4 regions of the Sporomusa sp. GT1 genome follow, and region 3 is predicted to be linked to each of the others. Evidence: riboswitches for the same ligand, from Rfam matches in the RefSeq annotation. Region 3 holds a riboswitch; each other region holds the start of a gene.
What was found. A riboswitch is a leader RNA that binds a small molecule or an ion and turns the genes downstream of it on or off. The one in region 3 is predicted to bind cobalamin.

Region 1 (4,306 bases), on a different contig from region 3:
CTTTCAGTTGAGCGGGAGGCGCCACTTCGCCACCGTAGATAGTGATGGAATTGAGGTTAGGACTGCCGGCCAGTGTGGTAAGATTACCGATGCCTTCCGCATTGCCGACAATACCGCCGGTACCGTAGATGGCCAGATCGTTGCCGCGGGCGAACCAGGTCTTGCCGGTACTTTCCGAATAGAGCAGCGCCCAGAGATAGCCGGATAAGTTATCGGTTGCTATAAAGGTTGCCGTAGGATCTGGAGGGAAAGCTGATGTTAAATCACTAAGCAGTGCGTCCCCGGCATCGTTCAGTGAATCAATCGTAAGCCAGTACAAGCGCCAGGTCATGACCCAGCTGGCGTTATAGGCGCCGGTCAGAATGAAGACCTGGCTGCCACTTTCATTGAAGGTCAGTGCCCGGAAATCAAAGCGGTCAGTGGCTGGGTCAGTGTTATCAGCCGCCGCCTTAAGCAGGTTGGTGACCTCCAGGTCGCTCAAAGCCACCTTCTGGATTTTGGACTCCGGGTTCCAGACAATGGGGGTGGCGTTATGCTGCATGCCGCCGAGGGCGACCAGATACAGGAAATCGCCCTGGGGCTGAATGCTGAACGCGTTCTTGCCCGGCCACTCGCCCGGCCCGGGGTTGACGGTTGTTGTGCCGTGCGGGCCGGTGTAGGACGGTGTTCCGCTGAAATCCAGCAGGTGCTTGACCACGGTGCTGTTGACGTAGGTGGGGCTGGCGGTCAAAATATTAATGCCGCTGATGAACAGAGCGTAAAAGTAATCGCCGACAATTTGCAGGTCCACACCGTAGGAATCTTGAGACGTCGGGGGCGTCAGCCTGAAGTTGTGCCCGGCAGTGGTGTCAAGCGTATAGGTGTCGCCGGCGCTTTCCACGCGGAAAACGATTCTATTATCAAAGTCAATGCCGTAGATATAATAATGCTCGGTTGCATTTTCCGTGACTGTTGCCGTTTGGAATTTGTAAGGATTGGTGATAGGAATATTGTTGGAACCGCTGTCAACGACAGTCCACAGCGCCGGTCCGTAAATGGGTCTGCCGGGATTGATGCCGTCGCTCCAGGTGTCGGCGTTATAAATCATAAAGTAGCACGCAGCACCCCCGACACCCCATTGAATGGCCGGTACAATCGCCCGGTTATCGCCGTTGCTGTTTTTAAAGTAGAACACCTTTGTATCGCCGGGCAGTTGTTCAGTGTTGCTGGTCACCGGATTGACCCACTGGGTCACTACGCCTTTACTTTCAGTAATCACATCGCCGCTTGTACCGCCGCTGTATACGGCTGTTCCCAGATCGCCCTCGCCGATAAAATTGGGCGGCGGATAAGAATACACTGTGTACGCAACTTTACTGGACATAATGTTTCACTCTCCCATCGTTTTTTGGTGTTATTCTGCGACCGTCAACAGCTTGTGGGCTGTTGAGGTCTTTTCCTTAGTACCCACGGGAAAAGAACTCACCTCCTTGTTCAGAACTCCCTATCACAGTCTGTCCGGGCGCCGTTATCGCACCCGGGCGGGACGAACAGGCTAAGTTACGCTGTCGCCGCTGCTGCTTATTGTTTGAGCTTAGCTATCACGTCGGCGGTGATATCAATACCACCATAGACCACGGTTGCTGCGTCAATAATTACTGTTAGTCCTTTTTCCTCGGCGACGGCCTTAATGGACGCCTCGATTTTGTCCCCTACCGGCTTCATGAGAATGTCTTCCTTCCGGGCTTCCTCGCGGGCGATGGTGTCGTTTAAGGCTTGCCGCTCCGCGTCCGACAGGTCTTTGCTCCGGGTGTCATAGTCTTGCTGCGCCGCTTCGCGCAGGGACTGGATTTCCTTCAGTGTCTCCTGAATACCGGGATAGCTGCTGAAAATCTGCTGGCGGTTGACATAGCCCACGGTTTGCTCCGGTTTGGCCTTGGCCTTGGCGGCCAGCGCCCCGGCCGGGGCCAGCATGCCGCCCAGAAAACATACGGCAATAAGTAATAAAAGACTGCGTGTTAGTTGCTTCATGCCATTTCCTCTCTTGTTTGATTTGTGCTTCTAAGCAATAAAAAAACTCCCTCATCGGGAGTGGTTACGCTGTCCGGACGAAAGCCGTCCTGGCTTGTTGCGTAATCTCCTCCCCATACCTCGCAGGTCAAACGGTGATTGTCAGACAGGCAGTTCTCCTGGCTCCGGTTCATCACTCTCTCGCACCTTCCCAAAGCGTTCGCTCCAGTGGCATATCTGCGAGATTGCTCCCCGTTACAGTGGCGGGACCGCGCCGGCATTACACCGGACTTCCCTATTAAGCCCCGTAGGGCACCTATCCCAACGATATTCATTTGTCATCACTTTTTCATTCTATACAGGACTTTGAAGCATTATGCCGAAAAATCAGCAGATATTGTGCCCTTGCTGTTTGCACCTGGCAGCAAACTTCACATACGCTTCCAGCGCTTCGATAATGGCATCTTCCATCATTTCAGCCCTGCCGTTCTTCCCGGCTTCCTCAACAATGTGCTGAACCTGCCGGACATGATAGCCATAGTCCAGCAGCGCGCGGGTTAAGGTCTCGATCCTCCGGCGTTTCATAACTCACCTCTCCTACTACCGGACTGCGGTAAAATATATTCACATTCTCCCGCCGGCGCAGCATCTTTGGTTTGCTTGTCCCTTAAAGCACCGGCAAGGGGCTGCAGGCTGTCGCTATCCCCCTTTGATTATCTGTATTCGGCGCCGCTAAGCGACACCGGGTATATTGCTGTCATGGGCCTGGTCCATGACAGTGGCTCACAAATGAAACAAAAAGCGCCGACTATTCCGCCCGGCGGAACAATCGACGCTTTACCTGTTGCTAAAGCTGCCTGCTGCCGGTGCCGGGTCAAAAACCGCTCGCTGGCTGTCAGGCGAGAAAGCTCACCTTAACAAGCCTCCAGTCATATGTTAGCTCAGAGCTAGCCTATGCCTGCGAGTGTTCTTAATCCCAGACCTGTGCATCGCAGGCTGTACGGATATACATGTCTCAGCTGAGACACTAGAAACCAGGCAGTACCCTGACTTGGGTCATCACCACATTCTCCTTGGTAAGAGGCTTGCAGAAATATGGCTCTCCTTCACAGTTGCGAGACAGCGCCGGAATCACACCGGACTTCCCTTTTAAATCCGCCCTGACGACGGATACCTGATTTCGTATAAAGTTTTGTAAGATCATAACCTTGGATAAGCAACTAATTATCTGCAACAAATATAAAAAAGCCTTCCTGTGATGAAATATCCAGAAAGGCTTCTTGTAATCCGGCGAAACTGCCGTCACAAAATACGAATTGCATCGCAATCCCCTCCCCGATTCATCGCAGGTCAAATGGTGATCGTCATGCAGGCAGTTCTCCTGGCTCTGGCTCATCGCTCCTCCAAACCTTCCCAAGATCGCTGGATCTCAGTGGTATATCATGGATTCGCTCCCCATCACAGTGGCGGGTCCGCGCCGGCTTTAAACCGGCTTCTCTCTTAGGCCCATACGGGCACCTGCACCAAAGTACATTATTCTCTTTTTTTGTGAGAATTCCTTTAATTTCTTTGCTTCAAATATAGCACCGTTGGGTAATTTTGTCAACAACTTTTTTAGCCTGTATTTTATGTTATGCAGCTATATTGTGTCATAAAGCAACAGGAATAATTATATTTTAGCACAAGTACTTCTGCTTGTCACACTTTTTCCTTCGTCATTTTCCGACATATTTAGATAGCAGTTTTAATGACCAAGGCGCCTTCGTCATTAAAACGGACAACGGTATTGGCAGGAAATTCGACCACTTCCCCAGCCGTTGAACGCCAGGTCACCTTCTCTTTGAGTGTTCCAACGGCGACTTCCCCATTCTCATCGAATTCTATGGCTTGTTTAGCGCTGAACTTGACAAAACCGGCTGAGTCGTTTGCGGCAAGGTTGGTTCGCCAGCCTATAGGCCGCAGGTAGGTATCCTCGGCCAAAACACCGGACCGGATTGCCCCGGAATCATAAAAAGCCAGGACGGTATTTTCTCTCAAGGTCAGAAAGCCGTATTTCCCCGCCACCAGACGAACGGTGGCCTGCTCGGCAAGTGTGCCGCGAAGCACTTCTCCCTGTTCGCTGAAGGTAACCGGGGTTCCGCCTTTATAGCGCAAATGCCCGTAGCCGGGAATAGCCATATTATAGCTTCGTTCGATAAAGGAGCGATGAAACCGGGGGAAAAAGGAGCCGGTCGCATAGGCGGAAACGTAGTAGTAGTCATTAATTACTCTTTCCCAGCCGCGCGGCTGGAGAAAGGTATCGTCTTTCAAGGTACCG
Region 2 (4,306 bases), on a different contig from region 3:
ACTGACTACTATCAGGGCTTTGTTGTCTTTTTTGATAATAGTAAGCGACACTTCGTACAGCAACGGCGCCTTGACCCCGTCGCTCAGTTCTGCCCGGAGGATATAATCCCCGCCGGTCAAATTGCGTTCATCCGCATATACAGGCAGCTGCAGGCGCTGCCGGGAGTCACCGTTCAAAGCCGTAAACATCTCTAAATATTCCTTGTGACCATCCAGTGCGCCACCATCGACATCTTCATTGGTCGCACCGGGAGTAAACAAGCCGCTTACCGGCTGACGATCAGCCGCATCTAAGAGATGAACGGTAACAATAACCAGTTTTTGCACCCCGGCTGGATTGACAATATCCACGCCCAGGTGAGTTACCGGGTGAATGGCCTCAATTTCTTGATTCGAAGCACCTTTGCCAATGAATAAATTTTTGTAGTAATCCCATTGTCTGTCCCGTAGCACTAAGACATTGCGCCCTACACGGTCATCGGTTTTGCCGTCCTTATCCAACGGCAGAACCATACCTGCCAGCGTGACCGGCGCAGCGGCATCACCGGTACCCGTCCCTACGGTAACCGGTATCTGCTGTGTATTGCCTCCTGCCGTCACAGTAGCGGTATACCTGCCTGTTGGCAAATCTGACGCCACCTGCAGGGACAGTAAATCATACCACTGACTATACCCTCCTGGCAGCAGCATGTCTCTCGTTAAGGCATACCTGTCTGCCTGCCTGGTTACCTCCCAATTTTCCTGAGAACCGGCCGGGCTAAAGCCAGGCGGCAGACTGATGGTCACTGTCACCGTTTTGTCGTTTAGACCACGATGCTCAATACTAAACAGCGCTGCCGTTTGTCCGCCGGGAATCACAGAATCCCTGATCTTCCCCAGGTAATAGGGAAATTGACAGGAAAAAGACACTTCCTCCTGGGCCTGTCCGGTAATTGTCAACATTACCAACAGCACTGTCACGATGCCGGTCAGTGCTTTTTTGATGGTCAAATCCTTGCCCCCTTAGGAAAAAAAATACATTCCCGCGCTTACGCGTGGGAATGTATTTTCAGTTTTGATATATTTTGCAGCATCCGGCGCCCCAGGGCCCGCGAGTCTTCAGCATACATACCATCTACTGTAATCCCCTCCCCATGCCTCGTGGGTAAAACGGCGACTGTCAGCTAGGCAGTTCTCCTGACTCTGGTTCACGGCTCATCCAAACCTTCCCAGGACTTTTCATCCCAGTGGCATATTCTTGGATTTGCTCCCCATTACAGTGGCGGGACCGCGCCGGCTTTTCACCGGACTTCCCTATTAAGCCCCGCAGGGCACCCAACTCTTTTGTTATTTGGTTTTGCTTTTAGTGCTTTTTAGCTTCCGGGTTATTCAGTTCATCAATGGCATCTTTAACATGTTGGATATAAATATCTTGAAAACCTGCATTTTCACCCAAGCCATGCACATAAGTGTCTACTTTAAAGCCGGCGGCAATAAGCTGGCTTTTTGCTGAATCCTCTTCATCACCGGCCATATCGTTGGTAGCATGGTCACCGGCTACCAGCATGAACGGCATAAGAGTAACTTTTTTTACTTTGTTGGCTTTTAATTTAGCCAGCATATTGTCGAAGGACGGATACCCTTCCACGGTGAACAGATATACGTTTTTATAGCCTTCATCCTGTAATTTAAGCTGCATGGCGGCATAAGCCGAATTTCCGGGATGGCTGCCACCATGTCCCATCAGTACAATGGCTTCGTCTTTTTTCTGTTTGGGGAACTGGTTTTCTAATGCTTTAGCAGCAGCTAAATAGTCATCAGGTTTCTCTTCTTGTCCCATAAAATACATAATAGGTCTGCCTAAGGCAATTTTGTCAAAGGTTTTAGCGGCTTCATGATGTTTTACAACACCCTTCACCAAATCAAACTCTTCACCGGCAGCAATATGCAGCGGCTGAACAATAACTTCATTAAAGCCTTCGGCTTTTAAACGGTCAAGCGCTTCTTTTTCGGTATCGATTTTCACGCCGTCACGTTCAGCAATTCTTTTAATGATAATCCGGGAAGTAAAAGCCCGGCGAACTTCGTACTCGGGAAATTCTGCTTTTATTTTGGTTTCAACAGCTTCAATGGTTGTCTTTAAAGTTTCAGGATACGTAGTACCAAAGCTTACAACTAAAATAGCCTTTTTGCCTGCCTGAGCCGGTGCAGCCGCTGCCAGTGACGGAACCAGACTTACACAGCCAAATACAGCCAGCATGCACAGGGTGGTGATAAACGAATAGATGTTTTTCATTGGCCAAAAACAACTCCTTCATATTTTTTGATTACCGGACACGCCTTCGTTACCAGGATGATGGGAGCAGCCTGTGATTAAAACAGCAAACCTCTCAACCGTAGCGGTGAGAGGTTTGAACAGTAGCCCGAACAGAAAGCTCCTGGTGTGTAAACCAGGAGCGAATTAGCCAGTTACGCCATAAAAGCGCCTACTATAATCCCCTCCCCATACCTCGTGGGTAACAAACGGCGATTGTCAGATAGGCAGTTCTCCTGACTCCGGATCATAGCCTGCTTAAACCTTCCCAGAAAATCCATCCCAGTGGTATATCTTAAGCCTGCTCCCCGTTACAGTGGCGGGACCGCGCCGGCATTTAACCGGTCTTCCCTATTAAGCCTGTAAGGCACCTATCTCTAACATATGTAGTTTTCTTATGAAATTAGCATAACACTGCAGGAAGTGATTGTCAATCCATATTAATTTGAATCCTATCTACTATATCACGATAAATCAGCTGAATATTGTAATCACCGATACCATAATGAGGATATTTCTCGTTTATTTCTTTTATTACAAACGGTTTATCTTTGTTTTCTTTAACCATTTTTGTTATGGCTAACCGAATATCGCTATTAGCGGAAATATAGTTTGTGTACAAGTTAATTCCTGCGTTTAATTCTGCAAAAACCGGATATTTTTCTCTTGTTGGCCGTCTTTGCAAGAGAACCTCCCGGTATATCTCGTAATATCCCGCAGGGTTAATTTGATAGGATATACGTATTATGTCCTGCAAACTGTCATATTGCCAGAAATCGTGCCGGATAATATGTAAATGCACTTCCCCCTGATAGTTGCTGGCATCCAGATAGGCGCACAAGGTTAAAATATTCATCTGACAAAACATATCGGCATCAAACCATAATATAATCTCCGAATACGAGTGACTTAATAATGCCTCTAGTTCTGTCACCGTCAATTCGTTATAGCGCTCATAAGCAACCTGTAAGGTTTCTGCCCGTAATTGAAAGAATTCCTCACTAAAAATTGTCTCCGCGCATTTCCCGGTAATCATGGATTCATTAAATGCAATAATCTTCTGGCCTGAAATGCCTTTAGTCTCTAAATAGGATTTCAGTATTGAGCCGTTAGCAATATGTAAAATCATACTACACATCCCTCTTATATTATCTGATATCAACCGGTTTATGCGAAATTAGCAACCGCTTTTAGTGTTTCTACTTTCCTTATATAACTGACAAATTGCTGGCACAGCCACGGATCAAACCGTGTCCCGGCGCAGGTTTCCACTGCTTGCAACGCCTGGCGGCCGCTTAGATTATTCGTTCCTTGTCTGTTTGTCATCTCATCGAAAGCATCGCAGATAGAAAGCATTCTGCTTAGAAAGGGAATCTCGGCTTCTTTCAGGCCTTCCGGATATCCTGTTCCATCATACCGTTCATGGTGATAACGAACAATAGGACTTATTTCCTTCAGCCCCACACTATTAAGGATGACCCAGCCATATACCGTATGAAGTTTGTGCATATCCTGTTCGTCGTCTGATAATGGTTCAAGTTTATTAAATACATTGCCAGGCAGGCACAATCTGCCGATATCATGCATTAAACCACAATAATATGCTATTTGTATTTTTTTATCGGAAAACCCCATACAATCCGCCCATTCCAGCATGTGCATACCAACACTTTGACAATGCCTCAATGTAGCAGGGTCATAGTTGTGAAAAAGTTCCATTAACTTTTCAATTCTCCTCATTGGTATCCTCCTTGTTTATAAGCCGTCTTAGTCAGTCAAAGCCGTAAAGCGAAGGGTAGGACCCGTGACAGTGAAGGGAGGATTACGCTATTATCCCGCTGCAATATTGCAGCATCCCCTGGAAAGCTGCCGAGCCATAACACAAAAGTCTCCCTGCTGAAAGGCGAGGAGACAGACAAAACAGTATCGCTATACCGATAAAATCCCGGCGTATAACATACGCCGGGACAAAATAAGCACAAGCCAAACTGCTGCGCTAATCCCCTCCCCATC
Region 3 (4,306 bases):
CGCAGCAAATTCAGGCAGGTAATACTATAATAAATATCCATATTGGAAAAAGACTCATCCAAAAACAAAATCTCCGGCTGTTGGGCCAAGGCTTTGGCAAACAGTACCCGCTGCCGTTCACCGCCGCTAAGTTCGGTAACTAAACGCCCGGCAAAATCCAGTGTGTTCGTGAGCCGCATGGCATTTTCAATAATCGCCAGGTCTTCGTCACTAAGCCCCTGCATCCTGGTCTTAAAGGGAGTACGCGCCATGCCGACAATCTCCAGACAGGTATAAGGAAACCGGATATCCATGTTTTGCGGCACAACAGCAATATGGCGGGCCAGTTCTTCAATCCGGTAAGAACCGATATCCCGCCCTCTCAGGCTTATCCTGCCTGCTGCCGCCGCAAGCTGGCCGGTAATAATGTTAAGCAGGGTTGTTTTGCCTGAACCGTTAGGCCCGACAATGCCGTTGAAGCTGCCCTGCCTGATGTTAAAACTAATATCTTGCAATACCTGTTTGGCAGCATATTTAAAACTTACGTTCTCTACTTTTATCATAAATAACGCTCCTATTGCAGCGTCTTGTTGCGCATCCTGAAAATATAGACAAAGAAAGGACCGCCTAAAAGGGTAGTCAACACCCCTACCGGAATCTCAATATTGCCGACAGAACGGCCAAATGTATCGGCCGTTAGCAGCAGAATACCGCCGGTGAGGCCACTGAGCGGAATAAGCACCTTGTTATCCGAACCGGTCAACATCCTGACCATATGCGGCACAATGAGGCCGACAAAGCCAATAATACCGCTGATAGCCACACATACGGCAGTAATCAGGGCTCCGGCCGCCAAAAGTATCATACGCAGGCGGGAAGCGTTAATGCCCAGACTGCGGGCCTCACGGTCCCCCAGGGATACAACATTGAGATCTTCGGCATAGTAATAGCATACGAAGCAAGCAGCCAGAATAAGCGGCCAGCCATATACGACATGCTCCCAGCTTTTAGCTGCCAGGCTGCCGATCAGCCAGGCAACAATGGCCGATACCTGTTCGCCGGCCAGACTCTTAACCATGCTGATGGCGGCTGACAGAATACTGCTGACAATAATCCCGGCAATAACCAGATTGGCAGATGACACATAGCCGCCTACCCGGGCCATAGACATGACAACAAGCAGGGTGGCCACCGCCCCGCCAAAGGCCAACAGCGTGACAGGCAGGCTACTCTGGGCAAGAATATTAAGATAGATAGCTATACTGGCCCCAAAGGCTGCACCTGTCGATACACCCATGGTATAGGAATCTGCCAGCGGATTCCTGAGCAACGCCTGAAAGACAACACCAGCCACCGCCAAGCCGCCGCCAACAGCAATGGCAGCCAGAATGCGCGGCAGGCGGATATCCCAGATAATGGCCGTGATAGCCCCATTTACGTGGCTATAGCTGTCAGCATTGCCGGTAATTTTTCCATAAATAACAACCGCAGCGTCCTCGATACCGATATCCGCCCGGCCAAAACCTACGGCAGCTAAAGTAAACAGAACCATTACCACCAAAAGCACCATAGCCGCCAGACGGGTTTTGGCCTTCTGGCGGCTCAAGAGCGCGGTTAACGTACTGCTCATGCCAATGCGTGCTTACTCACTTTTGAACGTTTGGTCAGAATGGTTGAGAGGTAATTTACCTTCTGGTTACCGGCAGCCGCCAAATCACGAATAATTTCTTCGCCTTCCAGGCCGCATTTTGAGACCATTACGGCATTTTCTACCATACCGTGCTTATGCAGTTTTTCAACAATTTCGGTATAATTTTTATACACTTTCATCAGCACCACATTATCAGAGGCAGCCAGCACTTTTTCCAGCCGCTCATCATCAATGGTAGCCGGTACGATGCTCAGAATATCGCCGCCTTCAGCCAGAGCCACCCCTAAACGATTGCCAATTGCCGAGAAGGAGTTTACGCCGGGAATATTGACAATTTCATGGCCGGAGGCTTCCAACAGGCGGAAAACATACATATAAGTACTGTATAGCATAGGATCGCCCAGGGTAAGAAAAGCTACTTTTTTGCCGCTGTTTAATAATCCAAGAATGATCTCTTTGTTGTTCACCCAGGCATCGGACAAAGCCTGAGCATTGTAGTTCATAGGAAATACCAGCTCAAGAACCTCAGTCCCCTCCTGGATGTAGGGACGGGCAATGGAAAGTGCCGTGCTTTCATCCTTTTTCTCGGTACGGGGAGCAATAACCACATCGGATGATTTAATGGCGTTAATGGCTTTCAAAGTAAGTAATTCGGGGTCGCCGGGGCCTACGCCGACGCCGTAAAAAATCCCTGACATTATCAAAACAACTCCTTAAAATAAATAAATCTCTGTCACCTCTAAAGGGTTGACAGAGAAATTGCCCAGACTAACGCGCAAATCCCCTCCCCATCGCTCGTGGGTGAAAACCGGTGATTGTCAAACAGGCAGATCTTCTGACTCAGGTTCATAGCCAAACTGCGCCTTCCCAAAATAGCAAGCTACTTCAGTGGCTTGTTGCAGGCAGCTCCCCTTCACAGCGGCGGGACCGTGCCGGATTTCAACCGGCTTCCCTATTAAGCCCAATCGGGCACCTGTTCCATATTAAGTTATTTAAATTGTATGATTAAAAGTGCAAAAAGTCAAGCAGATTATGTCTGCCCCGGTCTCAAAGCATGGACAAATAACCAATAGCCATTGCATATATAAAATAACTTCCAGCTACGGCAACACCGTAAACTTCCGGGTCCCGGCCGATGTTATTGAGTCCGGCCAAGTGGATTTGACCTTGGAAGAGTGGCGGCAGCTGCTGGCAAAGGTGCAGCAGGCACCTGGTGCCATGGTGAACATTGAATTGTAGAACACCCAGACAACTCCCTTGCCTGTTGTGAGGTAATTTAATGAAGTAATTTTTTTTAGCATCATGGTCGCTCCATGATGCTAAAAAATTACAGCCTAAATTGTTGTAACACCTGTTGCAGCTGCTCTGCCAGTTTGGCCAATTTCTCACTGGAAACTGCCATTTCCGTCATAGTCGCCGACTGTTCCTCCGTGGCAGCCGAAACCGTTTGCGTCACAGCCGAGGTATCCCGGCTGATTGCTTCTGTTGCGCTTACCGACCCGGCAATTTGCCGGCTGCTTGCAGCTATTTGGCCGACTGCCGCTGCAATTTCTTTGATTTGTCCGGACAGTTCCACGACAAACGCTGCGATTTCCCTGAAATGATCACCGGCAGCACCGACTACTTCCGCGCCGGCATTTACTTCCTGTGTCCCCTGGCTCATCGCAATAACGGCATGACCGGTATCCTGCTGAATACTACTGATCAGGCTCTCAATTTGTTTAGTGGCTGCCTGGGATTGCTCAGCCAGCTTCCGGACTTCCTCCGCAACAACGGCAAACCCTCTTCCCTGCTCACCGGCCCTGGCCGCTTCGATCGCGGCATTCAACGCCAACAAGTTGGTTTGTGCGGCAATCCCGTCAATGGTGGATACTATTTGCCCAATTTCTTTGGACCTGGCCCCCAGTTCGGCAACAACAGCGGCGGAATTGTCCACACTCTGCTTGATATCATTCATTTTGCTGATGACCAGTGAAATTGCCTGACTGCCGTCCCCGGCCGAGCTTGACGCCCTGTCGGCAGTAGCAGTGGCGGTGGCAGTATTGACCGCAATCTTGTCCACTCCGGCCGACATTTGTTCAACCACTGCCACCGTATCCATCAGGGCTTGCATTTGCTGCTCTGCCCCCTGAGCTATCCCGGCTACTGTTCCGGCAATTTGCTCAGACGCCTGGGCGGACCGGTCAATGCTGGCAGTAAGCTCTTCCGACGATGCGGCAACCTGACCGGCAGACTGGCCAACCTGAGTCACCAGGCTTTTCAAATTGGTCGCCATTACGCTGAAGGACATACCAAGCTGGCCAATCTCGTCCTTGGCCACAGTGTAGCGAGCGGGAATATTGCCGGTAAGATCCCCCTGGGAAATTTTATTGGCTGCCGCCGCTACCGCTACCAGCGGCACACTGATTATGCGTGAGATACCAATACCAAGCCCGATCGCCAGCACACCTGCCAGCACGATCAGAAAGCCGGTTACCCCAATGGCCGCCTGTGACCGGCTTGCATTCAGTTCCGCGGTTTGCCTGCCGCTGTCGGCCTTCATTTGTGATAATTTGTCAATAGCCCTGGAAAAATTGGCAGACAGCTTGGGGCCGTCATTCATCAGCACAGTACGCGCAAATTCTTTATTGCCTGTTTTGCAAAGCTCCACAATCTGTTCCCGGTGGTAGCCAAAAT
Region 4 (4,306 bases), on a different contig from region 3:
AGCTGGTTACCGGCCTTGCCGGAGGTGTTCTGTGTCATTGGCTGTATAAACGCCTGCCTGCAGCCGGTAAAGCGAGATAAAGCCATTAGTGGGACAAGGGGACAGGTCCCTTGTCCCACTTCAACTATATCATGTGAGATATGGAGACTGTGTTTATGTATTTGTTGTGAAACAACGACTTTTGAAGAATAGCTTGACTATATGACCGCTATATAGAGTAAAGTAGACAGAAAAGCTATATTTTAAGGAGGTGAAAATAATGAGTACGGAAAGAAAGCATCCTGAGTATCAAATTCCTAATGAACCGCATGCCAAGCATCGTTATGAAAGTGCACTAAAGCATGTTCAACTGGCGCGAGAAGCCGGGAAAACTTCGGAAGAAATTCATGAGGTTTTTCGCAAAGTAATGAATTTCGACTCTAAAAATATCGAAAATATTTCTCAAGATGAAGCACACAAAAAATACCGTACCGCAGTGATTCATGCCCGGAAGGCGTTAGAAAACGGCAAAACTTCTGAAGAAGCTCATGAAATATACCGGAATATTCTCTCGGGAAATACGGCAGGAAAATGTCATCACAAAGTGGATTAACTGGTGGTAAGCTTACGCCAGGCTATGAAAGCTATGAGTCCGGGAAGGCTTAGGCAATGATGATCCAGTTCAGGGAGCACGAAATGCCTGAGTATACCCTAAATGATGGAAAAGGCGGAATTGAGCTTAGTTAAAGAAACTGAGCCCAATTCCGCCTTTTGTTTTAGCAGGTGGTGTACTCCACCTGAAAAGAGATTTGATTGATATATGTTTTTGTATCGGTAGTAAGCCAGTGGTTTTTCAGCGGGAAAACATATACATTACTGACAATCTGCAAGGCATTGCGCTGCACAAAATCGAGGATTTCCTTATATACGGAAGCTACTTGTTGGTAATAAGTTCCTTGGAAGCGTATGGTGAGATATAATCCCTCCGGACGGACAAAGCAGTGTTTCTTAGGAATGGAATGAGAAACCGGCGTAAAATATTGTATTGTTTTATTGAATTTTTCTGCAAAAAAATCATCTTTATCTATGATCCAGCCGGTAGTAAATTCCTTGAAGTGTTTTTTGGAGAAGGCAGTCTGATTATGTTTGGACAGAAGCCTGAACCGTTCCCGCAAAGACATGGTTTCGGTTAAAGTTTCACTGACAAATAGAATTTTTTCTTTCTGAAAGTTTACTTGAATTTGATTGAACCGGGTTTTGCGTATTTTTTCTATTGTTTGTAAAGATAAATGTAAACTCTTTTTGATGTTTAGTGTATCTTCTATAATTTTATTGCATTCTTTTTCTTTCGCCAGTAATATCTGTTCGAAATTATCAACATTGCGGTTTTGCAGATAATTCTTTATGCCCTGAATGGAAATATTCAATTTCCTCATATTTAGAATAATTTCCAGCAAGAGATATTGAGAAACCGAGTAATAGCGATAGCCGTTTTCGCTGACATAGGCTGGAACTAATAGTCCGTGTTTGTCGTAATAAAGCAAGGTTTGCTTGGGAATAGCATAGAGAGAGGCCAATTCACCGGCGGTAATATAGTTTTCTTTGTTAATTGTCATATGTCGTATTCTCCTACGCTTATTACATATAGGAATCCAGGTGCATAAAACAATGGTTGAACATAAAAACTTCTTTTATCCTCATTATTAATGATGAATTGGGTTTGTGTCAAGAAAGGTTAGTTTTTATTTATATGGTTTGAAGGAATACGCTGAAAGGAGCGGAGATCTGGTTAACTACGTGGCTCACAGCTGCTAATGGGATGCTACCGGCAATGTTACCATTTGGAAAACGGGATGGTAAAAGTGGTCAGGCCTGGGAAAAAAGACTTGACTATATGACCGGTATATAGTTTACCCTTATAATCCAGAGTAAATTTTGACATATATCTTCTAAAAACGACGATTTTTGATAATGTTTGCTAAAATGGTGAAGTGAAGTTGTATATTGAGTTAAGTGTTTTTCTATGATGTGAATTGAATATTGCTAGACAGGTGCCCTGTAAAGGGCTTAATAGGGAAGTCCGGTGCAAGACCGGCGCGGTCCCGCCACTGTAATGGGGAGCAAACCAAAATACCACTGGGATGAGAGTCCTGGGAAGGTTTGGGAGAGCTATGATCCAGAGCCAGGAGAACTGCCTGTCTAAAGATCGCCGTTTTACCCACGAGTGATGGGGAGGAGATTACAGTTACATTAGCTTATTTGGAATATATTCCAGGTGAGTTTTGTTGTCTTGCTGAATTTGCTCCTGGTTCTAGACCAGGAGTTTTTATTTGGCTGTTGCTGTAGAATCCTCCCGGCTGTTATGGCCGGGAGTTTTTTATTTTATTATGAAAGGAAGAATGAGGATGAAAAAGAAAAGCGTTCTGAAAAAGCGTATGTTAGTCACGGCCATCATTACCGGCTTATGCTGTGGGGGAGGGCCGGCAGCTTTGGCTGCCGGTGCAGTGGAGGATTTTACCCTTGACTCGATAATTGTAACGGCTACCCGTTCTGAAAAACCTGATGTTGAGGTTCCCGCATCTACTACCATTTTGACGAATCAAGATTTGAAAAATACCGGTGCTGAGAATATACAAATGGCTTTGCAAAAAATCTCCGGTATTGCCTATACTACTTTTGGACCTAATGGAAATCCCTATTCTACTATGTCCAATCCAATTATTATCCGCGGCGTAAGTAATGGTACGTTGGTATTAGTAAATGGAGTCCCGATTAATATGTCCGGCAGCTACTATTTGGATTCCATTCCGGTGGAAAATGTTGAACGGGTGGAAATTGTGAAAAGCGGCGGCGCGGTTTTGTATGGCAGTGAAGCCATGGGCGGCGTTATCAATATTATTATGAAAAAGCAATTTGAGAATACGGTATCGACAGGTTTTGGCAATTATGGACAGCGAAATCACAATGCAACCTTTAATATGGGGAAATTGAATCTGAGCTACAGTAAGACAAGGTGGGGCAAACTGGATAAAATTTCAGCCACTGAGGGTACTGCCGGGGGCAGAACGACTACCTTTAAGGGTTCTGATAAAGACAGTGTATCAGTAGAATATAATTTTAATGATAAGTTATCGCTTTCGTATAATTATATGGACAATGAAAATGGCTATCAGACCTGGTTTGGCGATAACTGGAGAAAACTAAAGGATGCGCAAGCAGGCGATTTACAAAATGATAAAACCTATAAAAACAAGTATAATATAGCGCAGCTTAGATATAGTGATGAAAATGTAAAAGCCAGTCTGTATTATAATCACAATAAGCCGACTACAAGAGGGTTTGAATATTACAAGAGTGACGGAACTCTAAATTACGTCCGTGATAAAACCGATCAAAAGGACAGGACTTATGGGATTGACGCCCAGAAACATTGGCAGATCAATGACAGGGCCAATGCTATTTTCGGATTTAATTATAAGAATGAATATTTTAACCAGGTTAAATACACTACTAAGGCTAGGATGGAGCAGGAAAGAAAGGTTTTTGGTGTTTATGGGCAATGGGAACAAAAGCTCAATGATGTAAATACTTTTATTTTAAGTGCCCGCGAAACCTGGACTGCCGGTGCTGAGAAGGATGCAGATTACAGCAATTTTAGCGCTTCCGGACAATTTATTCATAAACTGGGCGAAAAGGATAATATATATGCCAGTGTCAGTCAGTCGTTTATTTTACCTACCTTTAGCCAAATGTACGGCAGTACATATGATCTGTTGCCGGCACCGGAATTAAAACCACAAACCGGTATCAATTATGAAATTGGCTGGAAAAAAGTAGACGGCGGCCATAGTTGGAAGGCTGCAGTATATCATATTGATATTAAAGATAATATTAGTGCAACATGGAATAAGGACACAGGAATAACAAAATATAAAAATGAAGATTTTAAAAACACTGGTGTTGAGTTAACTTGTGATATAAGCGGGGAGAATGGCTGGTCGTATAATTGGGGAATTAATTATGGAGATCCTAAAGTAAAAGCTGAAGGTAATAATAGTACCAAAAATTATTGGGACAGAAAATATGGACGCTTGCAGTTGACCGGAGGAGTAACTTATCAAAAAGATAAATGGAGCACAAGCTTGAGCGGGACATATTTAACAGAACGTGTCGGCACACCCTCTAATCAACACTCCTGGGCAATAAAACCATATTTACTGACTAGCTTGAGCACTACTTACAAAATGGATGAAAACAATGAAGCTTCTTTGACTGTAGACAATCTGTTGGATAGAAACGATATTGTAAACCATACGGGAACGAATTA

Region 1: linked by a shared signal. The riboswitch ahead of GT1_RS11375 (OmpH family outer membrane protein) and the one ahead of cobI (precorrin-2 C(20)-methyltransferase) in region 3 are both predicted to bind cobalamin.
Region 2: linked by a shared signal. The riboswitch ahead of GT1_RS18085 (sirohydrochlorin cobaltochelatase) and the one ahead of cobI (precorrin-2 C(20)-methyltransferase) in region 3 are both predicted to bind cobalamin.
Region 4: linked by a shared signal. The riboswitch ahead of GT1_RS21530 (TonB-dependent siderophore receptor) and the one ahead of cobI (precorrin-2 C(20)-methyltransferase) in region 3 are both predicted to bind cobalamin.

What each region holds. Positions count from the first base shown of each region.
Region 1 is NZ_BMBX01000008.1:64,632-68,937, forward strand. It holds gene GT1_RS11370 (hypothetical protein) at 1-1,363, opposite strand, end outside; gene GT1_RS11375 (OmpH family outer membrane protein) at 1,561-2,010, opposite strand; cobalamin riboswitch at 2,141-2,324, opposite strand; gene GT1_RS11380 (hypothetical protein) at 2,377-2,574, opposite strand; gene GT1_RS11385 (hypothetical protein) at 2,650-2,907, shown strand; cobalamin riboswitch at 3,009-3,182, opposite strand; cobalamin riboswitch at 3,343-3,526, opposite strand; gene GT1_RS11390 (hypothetical protein) at 3,721-4,306, opposite strand, start outside.
Region 2 is NZ_BMBX01000023.1:48,727-53,032, forward strand. It holds gene GT1_RS18080 (hypothetical protein) at 1-990, opposite strand, end outside; cobalamin riboswitch at 1,149-1,333, opposite strand; gene GT1_RS18085 (sirohydrochlorin cobaltochelatase) at 1,343-2,275, opposite strand; cobalamin riboswitch at 2,502-2,683, opposite strand; gene GT1_RS18090 (hypothetical protein) at 2,724-3,422, opposite strand; gene GT1_RS18095 (HD-GYP domain-containing protein) at 3,461-4,033, opposite strand.
Region 3 is NZ_BMBX01000004.1:82,295-86,600, forward strand. It holds gene GT1_RS07855 (ABC transporter ATP-binding protein) at 1-542, opposite strand, end outside; gene GT1_RS07860 (iron ABC transporter permease) at 554-1,609, opposite strand; gene cobI (precorrin-2 C(20)-methyltransferase) at 1,606-2,328, opposite strand; cobalamin riboswitch at 2,438-2,622, opposite strand; gene GT1_RS07870 (hypothetical protein) at 2,642-2,869, shown strand; gene GT1_RS07875 (methyl-accepting chemotaxis protein) at 2,958-4,306, opposite strand, start outside.
Region 4 is NZ_BMBX01000048.1:140-4,445, reverse strand. It holds gene GT1_RS21545 (ECF transporter S component) at 1-80, shown strand, start outside; gene GT1_RS21540 (hypothetical protein) at 260-592, shown strand; gene GT1_RS21535 (MerR family transcriptional regulator) at 756-1,595, opposite strand; cobalamin riboswitch at 2,012-2,193, shown strand; gene GT1_RS21530 (TonB-dependent siderophore receptor) at 2,385-4,306, shown strand, end outside.